DNA from 4 places in the Kitasatospora sp. NPDC059088 genome. Region 1 is predicted to be linked to each of the others. Evidence: riboswitches for the same ligand, from Rfam matches in the RefSeq annotation. Region 1 holds a riboswitch; each other region holds the start of a gene.
The links. A riboswitch is a leader RNA that binds a small molecule or an ion and turns the genes downstream of it on or off. The one in region 1 is predicted to bind cyclic di-AMP.
Positions count from the first base shown of each region.

Region 2: another riboswitch for cyclic di-AMP. It lies ahead of ACFWXO_RS26885 (peptidoglycan DD-metalloendopeptidase family protein); the one in region 1 lies ahead of ACFWXO_RS42640 (transglycosylase family protein).
Region 3: another riboswitch for cyclic di-AMP. It lies ahead of ACFWXO_RS37545 (NlpC/P60 family protein); the one in region 1 lies ahead of ACFWXO_RS42640 (transglycosylase family protein).
Region 4: another riboswitch for cyclic di-AMP. It lies ahead of ACFWXO_RS00910 (hypothetical protein); the one in region 1 lies ahead of ACFWXO_RS42640 (transglycosylase family protein).

Region 1 is NZ_JBHYGR010000199.1:1,476-5,739, forward strand. Features, by position in the region: gene ACFWXO_RS42630 (SDR family NAD(P)-dependent oxidoreductase) at 1-144, opposite strand, end outside; gene ACFWXO_RS42635 (cytochrome P450) at 447-1,748, shown strand; cyclic di-AMP (ydaO/yuaA leader) riboswitch at 1,958-2,128, shown strand; gene ACFWXO_RS42640 (transglycosylase family protein) at 2,130-2,912, shown strand; gene eno (phosphopyruvate hydratase) at 3,193-4,264, shown strand, end outside.
Region 2 is NZ_JBHYGR010000067.1:34,125-38,388, reverse strand. Features, by position in the region: gene purB (adenylosuccinate lyase) at 1-330, shown strand, start outside; gene ACFWXO_RS26890 (MFS transporter) at 338-1,879, opposite strand; cyclic di-AMP (ydaO/yuaA leader) riboswitch at 2,192-2,374, shown strand; gene ACFWXO_RS26885 (peptidoglycan DD-metalloendopeptidase family protein) at 2,377-3,342, shown strand; gene ACFWXO_RS26880 (DUF2470 domain-containing protein) at 3,603-4,264, opposite strand, start outside.
Region 3 is NZ_JBHYGR010000134.1:11,190-15,453, reverse strand. Features, by position in the region: gene ACFWXO_RS37550 (NlpC/P60 family protein) at 1-478, opposite strand, end outside; gene ACFWXO_RS37545 (NlpC/P60 family protein) at 705-1,820, opposite strand; cyclic di-AMP (ydaO/yuaA leader) riboswitch at 1,831-1,986, opposite strand; gene ACFWXO_RS37540 (NlpC/P60 family protein) at 2,326-3,360, opposite strand; gene ACFWXO_RS37535 (NYN domain-containing protein) at 3,582-4,264, opposite strand, start outside.
Region 4 is NZ_JBHYGR010000001.1:202,171-206,434, forward strand. Features, by position in the region: gene ACFWXO_RS00900 (alpha/beta hydrolase) at 1-824, shown strand, start outside; gene ACFWXO_RS00905 (MoaF N-terminal domain-containing protein) at 898-1,227, opposite strand; cyclic di-AMP (ydaO/yuaA leader) riboswitch at 1,672-1,779, shown strand; gene ACFWXO_RS00910 (hypothetical protein) at 1,787-3,139, shown strand; gene ACFWXO_RS00915 (hypothetical protein) at 3,236-3,844, opposite strand; gene ACFWXO_RS00920 (IclR family transcriptional regulator) at 4,017-4,264, opposite strand, start outside.

The sequences.
Region 1 (4,264 bases):
GGAGGCGAGGTCCTCGGCGATGCCGACGTGGGTGTCGGCGATCAGCATCCCGGCGGTGCCGGCCGCGGTGAACCGGCGGGCGAGGTCGGCCCCCGAACCGCCCGCGAGTACCGCGATGACGACGACTGCTCCGCTGACCGTCATTGGTCCAGCTCCTCCCTGCGGGCGACACCGCACCGGCGCCCGCGCGTACTTCGGAGGATCGTAGGCAGGTCCTGACCCTCCGCAACAGGGATTACCCCTCAGGTGACCAGGCTCACGCCTGCCGCCCGGCCAAGAGCTGGCCAAGGCCCGTCCACGCACCGTCCACGGGCCGTCCACGGAGTGTCGGCGTTCCGCTCGCGCGCCGGTCACGGACGGTTCGCGCGGCGGTGGCCTCCGGCCGGCCGCAGGGGCGCGTGCGCCGGTGGTCCGGGCCCCTCCGGTCCAGCGGTTACGGTCGACCCATGCCAGCTCAGCCCGAGGGCGCCCAGCCCGCCGCCCAGTCCGACCCGCAGCTCTTCACCTGGGAGTTCGCCGCCGACCCGTACCCCGCCTACGCCTGGCTGCGCGAGCACGCCCCGGTGCACCGCACCACGCTGCCGAGCGGGGTGGAGGCCTGGCTGGTGACGCGCTACGCGGACGCCCGGCAGGCGCTCGCGGACGGCCGGCTCTCGAAGAACCCGGCGCACCACAGCGGGCAGGCGCACCGCACCGGCCGGGTGGGCATCCCGGGGGAGCGGCAGGCGGACCTGATGACCCACCTGCTGAACATCGACCCGCCGGACCACACCCGGCTGCGCCGCCTGGTGTCGAAGGCGTTCACGCCGCGCCGGGTGGCGGAGTTCGAGCCGCGGGTGCAGCAGCTCACCGACCGGCTGATCGACGGCTTCGCGCAGCGCGGTTCGGCGGACCTGATCCACGAGTTCGCGTTCCCGCTCCCCATCTACGCGATCTGCGACATGCTCGGCGTTCCCTCCGAGGACCAGGACGACTTCCGGGACTGGGCCGGAATGATGATCCGGCACGGGGGCGGCCAACGCGGCGGCGTGGGGCGGGCGGTGAAGCGGATGCGGGCGTACCTGCTGGAGCTGATCCACCGCAAGCGGGCGGACCTCGGGGACGACCTGATCTCCGGCCTGATCCGGGCGAGCGACCACGGCGAGCACCTGACCGAGAACGAGGCCGCCGCGATGGCCTTCATCCTCCTCTTCGCCGGGTTCGAGACGACGGTGAACCTGATCGGCAACGGGACGTACGCGCTGCTGCGCAATCCCGGGCAGCGGGCCCTGCTGCAGGAGTCGGTGGCCCGCGGCGAGACCGCGCTGCTGGAGACCGGGATCGAGGAACTCCTGCGCTACGACGGGCCGGTGGAGCTGGCGACCTGGCGGTTCGCGACCGCTCCGCTGACCATCGGCGGGGTGGAGATCCCGGTCGGGGACCCGGTGCTGGTGGTGCTGGCGGCGGCGGACCGCGATCCGGCCAGGTTCTCCGACGAGAACACCCTCGACCTGGCCCGGAGCGACAACCCGCACCTGGGGTTCGGGCACGGCATCCACTACTGCATCGGAGCCCCGCTGGCCCGGCTGGAGGGGCGGTCCGCGCTGGCCACGCTGCTTTCCCGGCTGCCGGATCTGCGGCTGGCCGAAAGCCCGGAGAATCTGCGCTGGCGGGGTGGCCTGATCATGCGTGGATTGCGCGAACTTCCGGTCGAATTCAGTCCGGAGCCCCGGTCGCCGCACAGTCGTCCTGAGGCCACGACACGCTGACGAAGCATCCGGAACCGGCCACCGGCGGTGGTATGAACGCTCATCAAACCGGACAAAGCCCCGCCGTTGGTAGGCGATCGAACACGGGCCGTAATTCTTGTGTGATGTCGGTGATATGAGCTTGTGATTCGTCTGAGGATCTGTCTAGTCTCCGTGGAGTTCGCAGCTGCGGACCTCGTGCGCGGACGCCGAATCCTGCCCGCCGCGCCACGGGAAACCGACCAGAACCCTGGGCAGGGGCGGGGGAACCAGGTTTGTTGCCGTTCCTCCACGGCTCGGGGTGAAGCCGCCCGCGCGGAATCGATTCCGCAGACGGCGGCCGGGCCACCTCCCGGTCCGAACCCGACAGCTCACCTCGCAGGCGTGCGGAGAGGGACCTTCATGCTGTTCGTTGGAACCGGCCGTCATCGCCGTCGCACCCAGGCCGAGAAGGCCATCGCCGTCGCCGGTGTGGCCGGCGTCGGACTCGCACTGCCGCTCCTCTCCGCCACCGGCGCCTCCGCCGCCCCGGCCTCCGTCTGGGACTCCGTCGCCCAGTGCGAGAGCGGCGGCAACTGGAGCATCAACACCGGCAACGGCTTCTCCGGCGGCCTCCAGTTCACCCCCAGCACCTGGAAGGCGTACGGCGGCACCGCGTACGCGGCGCAGGCCAACCAGGCCAGCAAGGGGCAGCAGATCGCCGTCGCCGAGAAGGTCCTCGCCTCGCAGGGCCCCGGCGCCTGGCCGGTCTGCTCCCAGAAGGCGGGCCTGAGCAAGGGCGGCGCCCCGGCCGAGGTGGACACCTCCTCGGACGCCAAGCCGCAGAAGCAGCAGGCCCAGAAGCAGGCACCCAAGCAGCAGGCCCCCAAGGCCGCCGCCAAGCCCGCCCAGCCCAAGCCGGTCCAGCAGTACGCGCCGAAGCACGCCGCGCCGAAGCAGGCCGAGCAGCCCGCCGCCCCGTCGGCGCAGCAGTACGCCCCCAAGCACGCCGCCCCGCGGGCCGCGCAGGCCCCGGCCGCCACGACCGGCCACGACTACACCGTCCGGGACGGTGACACCCTGTCGGGCATCGCCACCGCCCAGGGCGTGTCCGGCGGCTGGCAGGCGCTCTACGACGGCAACCGCACCACGGTCGGCGGCAACCCGGACATGATCGTGCCCGGCCAGGTCCTGCACCTGGGCTGAGCCGGACCGTTCCACGGCGAACGACACGCTGGACACGTAGGGGGCCGCGCCCGGCGGCCCCCTACGTCCGCGTTCGCCCGCCCCGATGGACGCCCCGGTGGGACGCACCGGGACGAGCAGGTGAACTACCGGTGGGTAGCCGGGCCACACGGTGAGACGCAGCCCGGGCCGAGGTGGCCCCGGGAGCCCGGGCGGTTAGGCTCTGGTCGTAACGACTCCGCAATCGTCCGGCCGACAGCACCACCCGCAGCCGGACCCTGCTTCCGCAAGGAGATGCTTCGTGCCGTCCATCGATGTCGTCGTAGCCCGTGAAATCCTCGACTCCCGCGGCAACCCCACGGTCGAGGTCGAGGTCGGCCTCGACGACGGCAGCACGGGTCGTGCCGCTGTTCCGTCGGGTGCCTCGACCGGCGCCTTCGAGGCGCTCGAACTGCGCGACGGCGACAAGAACCGCTACTTCGGCAAGGGCGTGGAGAAGGCCGTCCTGGCCGTCATCGAGCAGATCGGCCCGGAGCTGGTCGGCTACGACGCCACCGAGCAGCGCCTGATCGACCAGGCCATGCTCGACCTGGACGCCACCCCGGACAAGTCCTCGCTCGGCGCCAACGCCATCCTGGGCGTCTCGCTGGCCGTCGCGCACGCCGCCTCCGAGGCCAGCGACCTGCCGCTGTTCCGCTACCTGGGCGGCCCGAACGCCCACGTCCTGCCGGTCCCGATGATGAACATCCTCAACGGCGGCTCGCACGCGGACTCCAACGTCGACATCCAGGAGTTCATGATCGCTCCGATCGGCGCGGAGTCCTTCTCCGAGGCCGTCCGCTGGGGCGTCGAGGTCTACCACACCCTCAAGGGCGTGCTGAAGGAGCGCGGCCTGTCCACCGGCCTCGGCGACGAGGGCGGCTTCGCGCCGAACCTGGACAGCAACCGCGAGGCCCTGGACCTCATCACCGAGGCCATCCAGAAGGCCGGCTACGTGCCCGGCCGCGACATCGCGCTGGCCCTGGACGTCGCCGCCTCCGAGTTCTTCCAGGACGGCGCCTACCAGTTCGAGGGCAAGGCCCTGTCGGCCGCCGAGCTCATCGAGTACTACGCCGAGCTGGTCGCCTCCTACCCGCTGGTCTCCATCGAGGACCCGCTGGACGAGTCGGACTGGGACGGCTGGAAGGCCATGACCGTCAAGCTGGGCGACAAGGTCCAGCTGGTCGGCGACGACCTGTTCGTCACCAACCCGGCCCGCCTGGCCAAGGGCATCGAGACCGGCACCGCCAACGCGCTGCTGGTGAAGGTGAACCAGATCGGCTCGCTGACCGAGACCCTGGACGCCGTCGAGCTGGCCCAGCGCAACGGCTACC
Region 2 (4,264 bases), on a different contig from region 1:
TACCTGCCGTTCCTGGCCACCACCAAGGTGCTGATGGGCGCGGTGCGCGCGGGCGTCGGCCGGGAGACCGGCCACGAGGTCATCAAGGAGCACGCCGTCGCCTCGGCGCTGGCGATGCGCGCCGGCGCCCGGGAGAACGAGCTGCTGGACCGCCTCGCCGCCGACGAGCGGATCCCGCTGGACCGGGCCGGGCTGGACGCGCTGCTCGCCGACCGGCTGTCCTTCACCGGTGCGGCCGGGGCGCAGGTCGCCGAGGTCGTCCGACAGGTGGAGGCCGTCGCGGCGGCCTACCCGGAGGCGGCCAAGTACGCCCCCGGCGACATCCTCTGACGAGGAGTCAGTTCTCTGACGAGGGCCCTGCCGCCGTTCCGGTGGCGGGGCCCTCGCGCGTCCGGGGGCGGCCCGGGTCGAGCGGCGGGGTGGTGGTGGCGCAGGGCCAGTCGCAGTTCGGCTCGGCCACCGGGTGCTCCTCCTCCGGCGCCAGCACATTGCCCCGGACGGTGGCGAAGGCGATCAGCCCGCCGGCGGCCAGCAGCCCCGCGCAGATCAGCATCGCGGTGTGGAAGGCGGAGTCCACCGCGGAGGGCACCCGGTAGGCGTCGCCGCTCAGTCCGGCCAGGGCCGGCAGGGCGGCGACCGCGAGCAGGCCCGCCGCGCGGGCGGCGGCGTTGTTGACGCCGCTGGCGATGCCCGCGTGCCGCACCTCGACGGCGGCCAGCACGGTGGCGGTCAGCGGGGCGACCAGCAGCGTCATCCCGGAGCCCATCACCGCGACCGCGGGCAGCACGTCCGCCCAGTAGGAGGAGCCGGGGCCGGTGCGCAGCATCAGCAGCACCCCGGCGGCGCACAGCAGCGGGCCGACGGTGAGCGGGACGCGCGGGCCGATCCGCTTGCCGAGCCGTCCGGCGCGCGCGGACAGGGTCAGCATCAGCACCGTGATCGGCACCAGGGCGAAGCCGGAGACCAGCGGGGAGAAGCCCGAGACGATCTGCAGCTGCACCACCAGCAGGAAGAAGACCCCGCTGAACGCCGCGTAGACGCAGAGGGTGACCAGGTTCACGGCGGTGAAGAGCCGGGAGGAGAACAGGCCGAGCGGCAGCATCGGGTCGGGCGTGCGCCGCTCGACGGCCACGAAGGCGGCGGCCAGCAGCAGGCCGATCGCACCGGTGACCCAGACGGCGGGGGACAGTCCCTCCCCGGCGGCGGTGAGCGCGTAGGTGACGGCGCCGAGCGCGAGGGCGGCGAGCAGGGCGCCGGGCACGTCGAAGCGGCCGGCGGCGGACTCGTCCCGGCTCTCCGGGACGTAACGGGAGGTCACCGCGATCACGGCGGCGGCCAGCGGCAGGTTCAGCAGGAAGATCCAGCGCCAGCCCGGGCCGTCCACCAGCCAGCCGCCGAGGAAGGGGCCGACGGCCGCCGACACCCCGCCCAGGCCGGACCAGAGGCCGACCGCCGCCGAGCGGTCGTCCGGGTGGAAGACCGCCTGGAGCATGGCCAGCGAGCCCGGGGTGAGCAGCGCACCGCCGATGCCCTGGACGGCGCGGGCGGCGATCAGCACGTGGATGGTCGGGGCCGCGGCGCAGGCCGCGGAGGCGACGGCGAACCAGACCACGCCGATCAGGAAGACCCGGCGCCGTCCGTAGCGGTCGCCGAGGGCGCCGCCGAGCAGGATCAGGCCGGCCAGGGTGAGCAGATAGGCGTTCAGGGTCCATTGCAGGGAGGCGAGGGAGGCGCCGAGGTCGGCGCCGATCCGGGGCAGGGCGACGTTGACGACGGTGCCGTCGAGCATCGCCATGCTGGAGCCGAGCACTGTCGCGAGGAGTACCCAGCGGCCCTGCGCGGTGCCCAGGCGCAGAGTGCCGGCTTGAGAGGTGGCCACGGGCCGAATCCTGCGCCCGCCGGGGCGTACGTGACAAGGGTCACCGGGTGGTGTGTCGGTCGGTGGCGGTGCGTGAACGGACGGTCGCACGGGGGTGGTCCCGGCGGCGCAGGGTGGTGGATCAGTGGCGCCGGGTGAATGGATCGTGCACGGAGCGTGCAAGGGATCATTCGGAGGGTGACGGGGCCGCGGGGGTTGTTGCCGATTCAAGAGATCGACATTGCTTCACCCGAACGGATGAGTTTTAGTTCAGCGACCGCCCGGCCAGTCCGGACGGATCCACCGGGTGGAACGCCGAGTCCTGCCGCTGCCCGGTGGCTCGCACCGAACTCTGTACGGCAGGAGCGGGGGACCCACAGGTAAGTCGCCGGACCGGAGTTCGCGCCTTTTCGGGCGCGGACCACCAGGGCCGGCTTGGGGTGAAGCCGCACATGCGGCCGGGCAACTCCAGCCCGAACCCGACAGCTCACCTCGCAGGCGTCGGAGAGGAAAATTCCATGCCTGCACAGGCTCGTCGTATCGCCCTGCCCCGTGCCGCCCGCATCGGCATCGCCACCGCCGTCACCGGGGCCTCGTTCGTCCTGCCGCTCGTGACCGCGATGAGCGCCCAGGCGCACACCGCCCCGGCGGCCACCACCGCCCCGGCCGCTTCCGGGGCCGCCGCTCCGGCTGCCGCCCCGGCCGCCCAGCAGAGCTACCGCGTCGTCAGCGGTGACACCCTGTCGAAGATCGCCGACGCCAAGAACGTCGAGGGCGGCTGGCACGCGCTGTACGAGCAGAACCGCTCGGTGGTCGGCGCCGACCCGAACCTGATCTTCCCCGGTCAGCAGCTGGCCCTCGCCGGTCACGCCGCCGCTCCGGCGAAGCCCGCCGCCCCGGCCAAGCCGGCCGCTCCGGCGAAGTCCGCCGCGCCGGTCACCCAGGACACCTCCGCTGCCGCGGACTCCCAGGTGCAGGTCCGGACCGAGGCCGCCAAGCCCGGCGCCCAGGTGCAGACCCAGGTTCAGACCGCCGCCCCGGCCCAGGCCGTGACCGCGGCCCCGGTCGCCGCCACCTCCGGCTACGTCGCCCCGCTCGCCAACCCCGTGCTGGGCGAGGCCTACGGCGTGGCCGGCTCGATGTGGGCCTCCGGCCACCACACCGGCCAGGACTTCGTCGCCTCCACCGGCACCCCGCTGCGCGCCGTCGCCAACGGTGTCGTGGTGAAGGCCGGCAGCGACGGCGCCTACGGCAACGAGGTCGAGATCAAGCTCGCCGACGGCAAGTACGCCCAGTACGCGCACCTGTCCTCGATCGGCGTGAGCGTCGGTCAGACCGTCACCGCCGGCCAGCAGCTCGGCCTCTCCGGTGCGACCGGCAACGTGACCGGCCCGCACCTGCACTTCGAGATCCGTACCGGTTCCGAGTACGGCTCGGACATCGACCCGGTCGCCTACCTGCGGGCGCACGGCGTCGCGCTCTGACCCTCCGGGGCCTTCCGCAGGAACGTGTGAACCACCGCTGGTGCGGGGCGAATCGACGCCCGGGATGGTCATGTCGGGTGACCGCTCGACCGGGTGATCGCCGCACCGGTGGACCTGGGCGCGGGACACGCCCAAGGCCGGCCCGGCCGTACGGGACAACCTCTCGTACGGCCGGGCCGGCCGCTGCCGTTCTCCGCTCGGTCGTCGTGGTCCACGGGTACGTCTCGTATTCGCGCTGACTGCGCAGACTGCGGCGGCGGTCAGGGGCGGCGGGCCGGGAGGCCGTGTTCGGCGGCGGCCATCAGGTCGTGCATCCGGTGGCCGAAGTCCTCGGTGTCGCGGGCGGGTTCGGGGAAGACCAGGCGGACGTCGCGGTGGCCGTGCGAGTGGTCCAGGCGCAGTACCAGGCCGTGGCGGTCCAGGGCGAGCGGGCGGACGGCCGGGCCGTGGGTGAGCAGTGCCGGGTCGAGCAGCCGGGTGAGCAGGTCGAGGGCGTCGGCGTGGTCGTCGGCCAGGTGGGTGAGCAGGGCGGCCTCGTGACGGGCCAGCGGGTCGGGGGCGGCGAGGGAGAGGTCGGCGGCGGTGAGCGCGCCGGTGCCGTACGGGGTGGCGAGGACGGCGTGGGCGACGTCGACCCGCAGGTGGACGCTGAGGCCGTCGTCGGCGAGGTGGGCCAGGTGCAGCCGGCCGGCCAGGGTGAGCCGGCCGCGGATGCGGTCGCGGACCGCCACGGGGGAGACGTCGGTGACGTCGAGCACGACGGCCAGGCCGTCGGTGGCGGTGGCGCCGGCGAGGGCCGCGACGAGCGGGGCGTCCAGCGGGGCGCGCAGGCGCAGCCGGGAGCCGTGGACGGAGACCGGGGTGTCCAGGTCGTGGTGCTCGCCGAGGGCGCGGACGGTGAGCGAGGAGGTCGCGCTGAGCA
Region 3 (4,264 bases), on a different contig from region 1:
GCCGCTGGTCGAGCCGGCGCTGACGGGTGACCAGCTCGTGCAGGGTCTCCTGCTGGCGCTCGGCGGCCTGGCCGAGGGTGCGGGCGCGGGTGAGGTAGGCCTCCGGGTCGCTGGAGAGCATCAGCTGGGCGGTCTGGGTCATCCCGCCGCCCCGGTACTCGGCCCCGGCGACCGTGGCGAGGTCCCCGCGCAGCTCGTTGAGCTGCTCCTGGGCGGCGGCGACCTCGCCCTGGAGGATCGTGGTCTCGCCCAGAAGCCGCTTCTGCGCCTCCTGCGCGGCGTTGTACTTCTCCGAGGCCTGTTCGGCCTCGTCGTACAGCTGCTCGACCTGGGCCTTGACGTCCTTGCGGTCGGGCGCGTCCGGCGCCCCGGGGGCGGCCTGGGCGCTGCCGGCGGTCGCCACGCCCAGGGCCGTGGTGGCGGCCGCGGTCAGTACCAGCGCACGGGCGAGCAGTTGGGAACGACGGTGCACGGGCATGCGGCAACGGCTCCAGTCCTGCGGCGCGGCCCCGCGGCCGCGCCCCGGTGGGCGGCCGTCGAGCGGGAGTCCGGTGGCAGACGTTAGCGAGTCCGGGCAAGTGAGTCCAAACCCCTACCGACCCGAATATTTGACCCCTAATCGGACACCAGGTCGAGCCGCCGGAAAAGCCGCAGGCCCGGCCCTCCGTGACGGAGGACCGGGCCCGTGAACGCGTGGCCGGGGATCAGACCCGCACGATGGAGGCCAGCGGCATGTTGGAGACGGCCTCGTAGCGCACCGACGCACCCGGCTTGGGAGCGTGCAGCACCTGGCCGTTGCCCGCGTAGATGCCGACGTGGTGGGCGTCGCCGTAGAAGATCAGCATGTCGCCGGGCTGGGCCTGGGAGATGTCCGAGCCGATCCGGGTGCCGGCGCCGGCCTGCTCCTGCGAGGTGCGCGGCAGCGACACCCCGGCCTGGTTGAACGCCCAGACCATCAGGCCGGAGCAGTCGAAGGAGCTGGGGCCGGTGGCGCCCCAGACGTACGGGCTGCCGACCTTGGTGGCGGCGGCGGCCAGCGCGGCGGCACCGTGCGAACTGCCCGGGGCGATCTTGACCGGCGCGGCGGTGGAGCCCGAGCCGAGGTCGCTGCGGCTGCTGTCGCGCGAGGCGCGGTCCGGGGCGGCGGCCTTCGCGGCGGCGTCCGCCTTGGCCTTGGCGTCGGCGGCGGCCTTGTCCTCGGCCGCCTTGATCGCCTGGCGCTCCTGCTCGGTCAGCGTGTTGAGCAGGTCCTGGGCGGCCTTGAGCTTGTTCTGGACCTCGTCCTTGGAGGCCTTCAGCTGCTGGGTCGTGGACTCCAGCTCGCCGAGCTTGCCCTGGGCCTCGGTGCGGTCCTGGTCCAGCTTGCGCTGCTGGTCCTGGAGCTGCTTGAGCTGGTTCTTCTGGGTGCTGCCCGCCTGGTTCAGCGCGCCGGCCTGGTTGAGGAAGTTGTCCGGGCTGGAGGAGAACATCAGCTGGACCGTCGGGGATATGCCCCCGTTGCGGTACTGCTCGCCGGCGATCTCGGCCAGGCCGCCCTGGAGGTCGGTCACCTGGGCCTGCTGGCGGGCCACCTGGTCCTGGAGGCCGGAGACCTGCTTCTCCAGCTCCTGCTGCTTCTCCTGCGCGGCGTTGTACTTCTCGGTCGCCTGCTCGGCCTGCTCGTTGAGCTGGTCGACCTGCTCCTTGACCTGGTCCTTGGTCGGCTGCGGGTCGGCGTGCGCGCCGGACTGCGCGGAGAGCGCGACGGCGGCGGCGGCGAAACCGGTCAGGATCGAGACGCGGGTACGGCTGGCGGGCTTGGGACGACGATGGGACGCCACGAAGGCGGACTCCTTCTTCCTACGCCGCCTACCGGGTGAGCTGACGGGTTCGGGCCGGAAGCATGCCCTACGACGCCTCACCGGCCTCACCTACGGCCGACCTGGCGCCGATTCACCCCGGAGGAACGTGTGGTTCCCCGGCTCCGCTCCACAGCGCCCCCGACTACTGGGCTCCCCTGTCGGGCAGTCGCTTCGACCTGCCCCGCTGTTTCGCGAACTCGGCGGTAACCACCGCCGCCACCCAGGCTGGGTGATCGACTGTGCGGTGGTTCGGAGCACGACCCTAGTAACTGAACCGTGATCCGTTCAAATCCTTGTCAGAAAAAAGACGGAAGATTACCCATGTTCTTTTGTGAAAATGACTGATGGTGATCACCGGCGCACGCAAAGCTGATCGACTCTCACCCTCCGGCCCGCCCGGTCCGCAAACCCGGAGCGCCACCCCCGACCGGAGGTGGCGCGGATCACAGGGCCGGAACCGGCCCCTCGGGGAGGTACCGGAGCGTCAGATCCGGCGGATCGTGTTGATCGACATCGCGTCGGCCTTCATCACCTTCACCACGTCACCGGTGTGCGGCGCGTGGACCACCATGCCGTTGCCGATGTACATCCCGACGTGGTGCATGTCGCCGCCGTAGATCACCAGGTCACCCGGCTGGGCGGTGGCCAGCGTCACGGCGGTCCCGATGTGGCCCTGCTCCTGCGAGGTGCGCGGCAGCGAGACGCCGGCCTGGCCGTACGCCCAGACCATCAGGCCCGAGCAGTCGAAGGTGGAGGGCCCGGTGGCGCCCCACACGTACGGCGAACCCTGCTTGCTCATCGCCTTGGCCACCGCCACGGCGGCGTAGCCGCTGGCCGGCGGCAGGTTGCTGAGGTCGACCCGGTCGGCGCCGCGGGAGGCGCGGTCGTCCTGCTGCTGCTGGGCCCGGAGCGCGGCCCGGTCGGCGGCGCTGAGCGAGTTCAGCAGGTCCTGGGCGGTCTTCAACTTGGTGTTGACGTCCGCCTTGGCCTGGTTGAGGTCCTTGGTGGTGGAGTCCAGGGAGGCGAGCACGGCGGCCGCCTCGGCCTTCTCCTGGTCCAGCCGGCGCTGCTGGTCGAGCAGGCCCTTGAGCGCCTCGGTCTGGGTGGTGCTGGCCTGCTGGACGCTCGACGCCTTGTCCAGGTAGCCGGACGGGTCGGAGGAGAGCATCAGCTGGACGGACGGGTCGATGCCGCCGGTGCGGTACTGCTCGCCCGCGACCTGGGCCAGGCCCACCTGGAGCTGGCTCATCTGGTCCTGGCTGCGGGCCACCTGGTCCTGGAGCTGGTCGGCCTGCTTGCGGAGCTGGTCGGAGCGCTCCTTGGCGCCGTTGTACTTCTCGGCCGCCTGCTCCTGCTCCTGCTGGAGCTGGTCGATCTGCGCCTTGACGTCACTCTTGTTCGGCTGCGGCGCGGCATGCGCGGCGACCTGGGCGGAGAGGGCGACCGCGGTCGCAGCAGCAGCGGTGAGCACGGAGACCCGCGCGCGGCTCGGCTGCTTGGGACGGCGGTGGGAGGCCAAGGGACCGGCTCCTTCTTCCATCGGACTCACCTGATCAGGTGAGATTCCGGAAAATAGGTTTGACGCCAGACCCTAGTGAAGATCTACCCGTTTTGCCACTCCCCCGAAGGCGTGAACTCCGGTTCCCCCACTGACTTCACCGGATCCGCACACCCGCACGGAAGCCCCACTGACCTGCCGTCACAGCCCCCGTCCCGACTCCGACCCGGCTCGGGGCCGGCTCAGGGCCGGGCCAACCGGTTCAGCAGCAGCACCGAGGCCACCGGGCGCGCACCCGCCTTCCGCACGCCCTCCGCGACCTCCCGGTCGGTGGAGACCACCACCACCGGACGGCCCTGCGGCTCGGCCCGGACCAGACGGCGGATCAGCTCGTCCGCGGTCTCGCCGGTCCGGCTGAACCGTACCCGCACCCCGCGCGGCGGCGCCATGATGACCGGTACGTCCAGGTCCTGCCCGTCGAACACACAGGTGACCTCCGCCTGGGTGCGCTGGGCCAGCATCGCCAGCCCGCCCAGCAGCCGGATCCGCTGCTGCTCCAGCGGCAGCGCCGGGTACCCGGTCTTGGTCACGTTGTAGCCGTCCACCACCAGGTGCACCTGGGGGATCGCCAGCAACTGGTCCAGCAGCGCCGGGTCGTCCTCGGCCAGGCCGCGCCGGGCCACGTCGTGCGGCGAGGCCGACCCCGGCACCACCGCCTCCACCAGGTCCGCCGGGCGGAGCTGGGAGACCGGCAGCGCCAGCTCCCGCTGGAGGCCCTGCGCCGACTGCAGCACGGTGTCCAGCAGCAGCCGCAGCCGCATGTCCTCGACGCTGCGGCCCTCCCGGGCCGAGCGGCGGCCCTGCTCGACCGCGGTCTCCAGTTCGGAAACCCGGTGCCGCAGCCGCCGCGCCTCGGACTCGGCCG
Region 4 (4,264 bases), on a different contig from region 1:
AGCCCAGCCAGTCCGGCGAGATCCGCAAGGTCCGGATCGACGGCAAGGAGAGCCGGCTGTCGACCGAGGGCTTCGTCTACCTGCCGCCGCAGTACTTCCAGTCCGAGTACGCGCAGAAGCAGTTCCCGGCCGTGATCGTCAGCACCGGATTCCCAGGAATCGCCGAGAACCTGATCACCCGCTTCAACTACCCGGGTGCTGCGCTCAAGCTGCTGCAGGAGGGCCGGATGCAGCCGACCGTCATGGTCCTGATGCGTCCCTCGCCCGCCCTGCCGCAGGACACCGAGTGCGAGGACATCCCGGGCGGCGCCCAGTCCGACACGTACTTCACCAAGGACGTCCCGTCGGCGATCCAGGCCAGCTACCGGGTCTCGGCCGACCCCCGGGCCTGGGCCTTCATGGGCAACTCCACCGGCGGCTACTGCGCGCTCAAGCTGGCCATGCGCCACCCGGACGTCTTCCCGACCGCCGTGTCCCTGTCCGGGTACTACGAGGCGGCCGACGACCCGACCACCGGCGACCTCTTCGGCGGCAGCAGGCAGCGCCGCGACGAGGCCGACCTGATGTGGCGGTTGAAGAACATGCCGCAGCCGGACGTCTCCGTGCTGCTGGCCGGCACCAAGAAGGGCGACGGCAACTACAAGCACGACACCGAGGCGTTCATCGACGCCGCGAGGAGCCCGATGAAGGTCTCCTACAGCATGCTCGAGAACGGCGGCCACAACTTCGAGACCTGGAGCGCCCTGCTGCCGTCCTCGCTGGAGTGGCTGTCCCAGCACCTCAAGGTCCCGAACCAGCCGGGCCACCCGGGCCAGACCGTCTGACGGCGCCGCCCGCGGAACGCACCGAACCCCCGGAAGCCTCGGCTCCCGGGGGTTCGGTGCGTTCCGGCGCCGGTCAGGCGACCCGTTCCAGCGTCCCGGTGTGCAGCTGGCCGACCCGGCCGCCCTCGCCCTCGAAGGTCCAGAAGGCCCGTACGGTCAGCGCGTTGAGGTCCATCACGTGACTGACGGTGATCCCGCTCTGTTCCGTCCAGCTGATGAAGTAGATCTCCGGCGCGACCTCGGCGACGTGCAGTCGCACGTCCTCCCACTGGCCCGCCGACTCACCGAGGCCCTCCCAGCGCAGCCGGGTGCCGTCGGCCGAGTAGGAGTTGCGGAAGGCCGCGCCGTTGTCGGCCCGGAAGACGTAGGTACGGCCGGCGAAGGCGGGCAGGGGCGCGGTCATGGTGGGGCGGAACCTCTTCTCTGGAACGGGGGACGGGTCGTACGGCTCCGGCCGGTGCTCTTGTGCACCGCGGAAAATCCCAGGGCTCCAATTTATCCGATGGGGCGGACTCGGGCGGCTCCACGCCACGGCGGTCACACACGGTCCGCCACCGCCGCGCCGCGCACCGTGTGTGACCCCCATCCCGGGCGGGCCCGGCGGGACCGCGGGTCGGCGTCGGCTCCATTGATCAACTCGGCCGCCACGCAGCGTCGTTGATCGACACCACTGTGAGCTGCGCGACAACCGGCCCCATGAGGTTGTCCGTCCACGGACGGCCTGCCTAGCCTGCAGTCGTCGTCCGCTGTCGCGGACCCCGCCGCCGGGACGCCGAGTCCCGTCCACCCGCCGGCGAGTACCCGAGCACCACAGCGGACGGGAGCGGGGGAACCAAGGTCAGCGCCCGGCCCGTACGCACCAGCGTGCGGGGCGTGGCTAGGGGTGAAGCCGCTCCACAGGCGGCCGGGCAACTGCAGCCCGAATCCGACAGCTCACCTCGCAGGCGTGGCAGAGGACCCCCATGCACCAGCCTGCCCGGCGCCGTCGCGCGCCCCGCCACGCCCGTCCGTCCCACCGCGGCCGCAACGCCGCCCTCGCCACGACCGGGGCGCTCGCCATCACCGGCGCCGGCCTGCTCGGTCTGCCGTCCGTCTCCGGCGCCCAGGCCGCCACCGGCCCGACCGTCACCCAGGACCGGCTCGCCCCCGCCACCATGGTCGCCGGCAGGGCCGGCACGGCCTCGCTGGCCCTGCACTCCTCGTCCTGCTTCACCGCCAAGACCGTCGGCGTCGGAGTCCGTGACGCGCGCGGCACCAACCTGGACTTCCCGGGCAACGCGAGCAACGTGCAGATCTGCCCCGGCGGACTCACCTACACCAGCGCCGCCCGCACCCTGGCCGCCGGGACGTACACCCAGTTCGGCTTCTGGCAGGACCTCGGCGGCGCCTGGCACAACCTGCCCTCGCAGCAGCTGGTGGTCTCGGCCACGGGTACGCCCACGCCGGCCCCGTCCCCGACGGCGACCCCGACGGCGAAGCCCACCGCGACTCCGACCGCGACCGCGAGCCCGACGGCGAAGCCCACCGCGACCGCGTCCCCCACCGCGTCCCCCACCGCGAGCCCGACCGCGACGCCGACCCCCACCGCCACGGCCACCCCGACGACCCCGGCGCCGTCCTCCCCGATCGCCGGCAAGTCGCTGACCTGGTCCGACGAGTTCAACGGCCCGATCAACTGGGGCCAGCGCTGGGTCGGCGACAAGAGCACCTCGTACAAGTACGGGAACCACAACCCGGACGACAACAAGCTCGACTGGCTGAACAAGAACAACGTCACCGTCGCGAACGGCGTCGCCACCTTCACCGCCACCCCGGGCGGGCCGACGCTGGAGAACGGCAAGCAGTCCTGGAACACCGGCTTCCTGACCACCGAGGGCTCCGCCGAGGGCTTCCAGGTCAAGACCGGCGACTACGCCGAGACCCGGGTCAAGCTGCCCGCCGGCACCGGCGCCTGGCCCGCCCTGTGGACCTGGAAGAACGGCAACGGGGAGATCGACTCCTTCGAGTACCACCCCGACAACCCGAACCTGCTGGAGCTGACCAACCACGTCAACCCCGGCAACCCCGACTACTACACCGACGCGAGCGCCATCGGCACCGACCAGTGGGTGACCATCGGCACCTACTACGGCGCCAACTCGGTGGACTGGTACGTCAACGGCGTCAAGGTGTTCTCGGACGGCAAGGGCGTCGGGGCCAACTTCTCGGCGTACCTGATCCTCAACCTCTCGGTGAGCGCGGGCAAGTACCACCCGGCGCCGCAGGGGAACGCCCCGATCGCCATGGCCGCCGACTACGTCCGCGTCTACCGGTAACCACGTCTACCGGTAACCACGAGCCCGCCCCACCGGTCATCGGGCGCCCGGCAGCCGCTCGCCGGCGGCCGGTGACCGGTGGGGCGATCCGGTCCGTCAGTCGCCCGCCGTCTCGACGACCCTGATGTCGAACTCCTCCCGGTGGCCCCTGCCGCCCGGGTCGTCCGCGCTGCGCACCTCGACCGAGCCGCCCTCCAGGATCCCGAGCGGCAGATTGTCGGAGAGCTGGACCGGGACGAGGGCGGTCACGCTGCGCCCGTCCGGCAGCCCGGGACCGAACACGCAGCGCACCTGCCTGCCGCGCGAGATGACGGCACAGTCCTCGGGGAAGTAGGGGCCCTCCGGGGTCACCCCGTTCGGCAGGGTGACCGTGATCGTGAGCGACGAGGCGGTGGTGTCCGGGCCCAGATTGGCCACGAAGGCGTGGATGGTGGTGGTGCCGCCGGGCGGCGCCGGATCCGGGTCGATCCGGACCACCTCCAGGTGGGAGCGGGACGTCTTGGCGACCACGGCGGGCAGAGTGGACGCCTCGGGCGCGCCCGGCGCGACGGTTCCCAGATCCGGGCGCGGCACCGGGTGCCGCACCGCCCAGGAGGGCCCGGTGGCCAGCGCGGCCACCGCGCAGCCCGCCGTCACCGCCGCCAGCAATCCGGCCCGGCCGAACCTCCTGCGCCCCGCGCCGCCCCGTACTCCGTGTTGCTCCACGCCGTTCACCCTGCTCCCGTGCTCCGGCGGCCCGCACCGTCGCGGGCCGCGTCCGCACCAGGGTGTCCGAGCCGCCGCCGCGAGGGCGCCGCAACTCGCCCACCGCCACTCGAACGGCGGGGAGTCGGTCATGGCCCGATCGCTCTTGCCGGCCAAGGTGGTTGACGGAGTGTCAGGGTGCCAGGACCTGCCCCAGCCGGGCCGCGATCTGGTGCATCACCGGCACCAGTGCGGACGCCCCCGCCTGCTCCTCCAGCGCCCGGATCCGGGCCTCCGGGCCGGAGACGGAGAGCGCGGTGGGCGTCGGCGCGCCCGGGACGGCGAGCGCGATGCAGCGGACGCCGATCTCCTGCTCCTGGTCGTCCACCACGTACCCGCGCTCGCGCGCCTCGGCGAGCTGGTCCATCAGCTCCTGCGGGT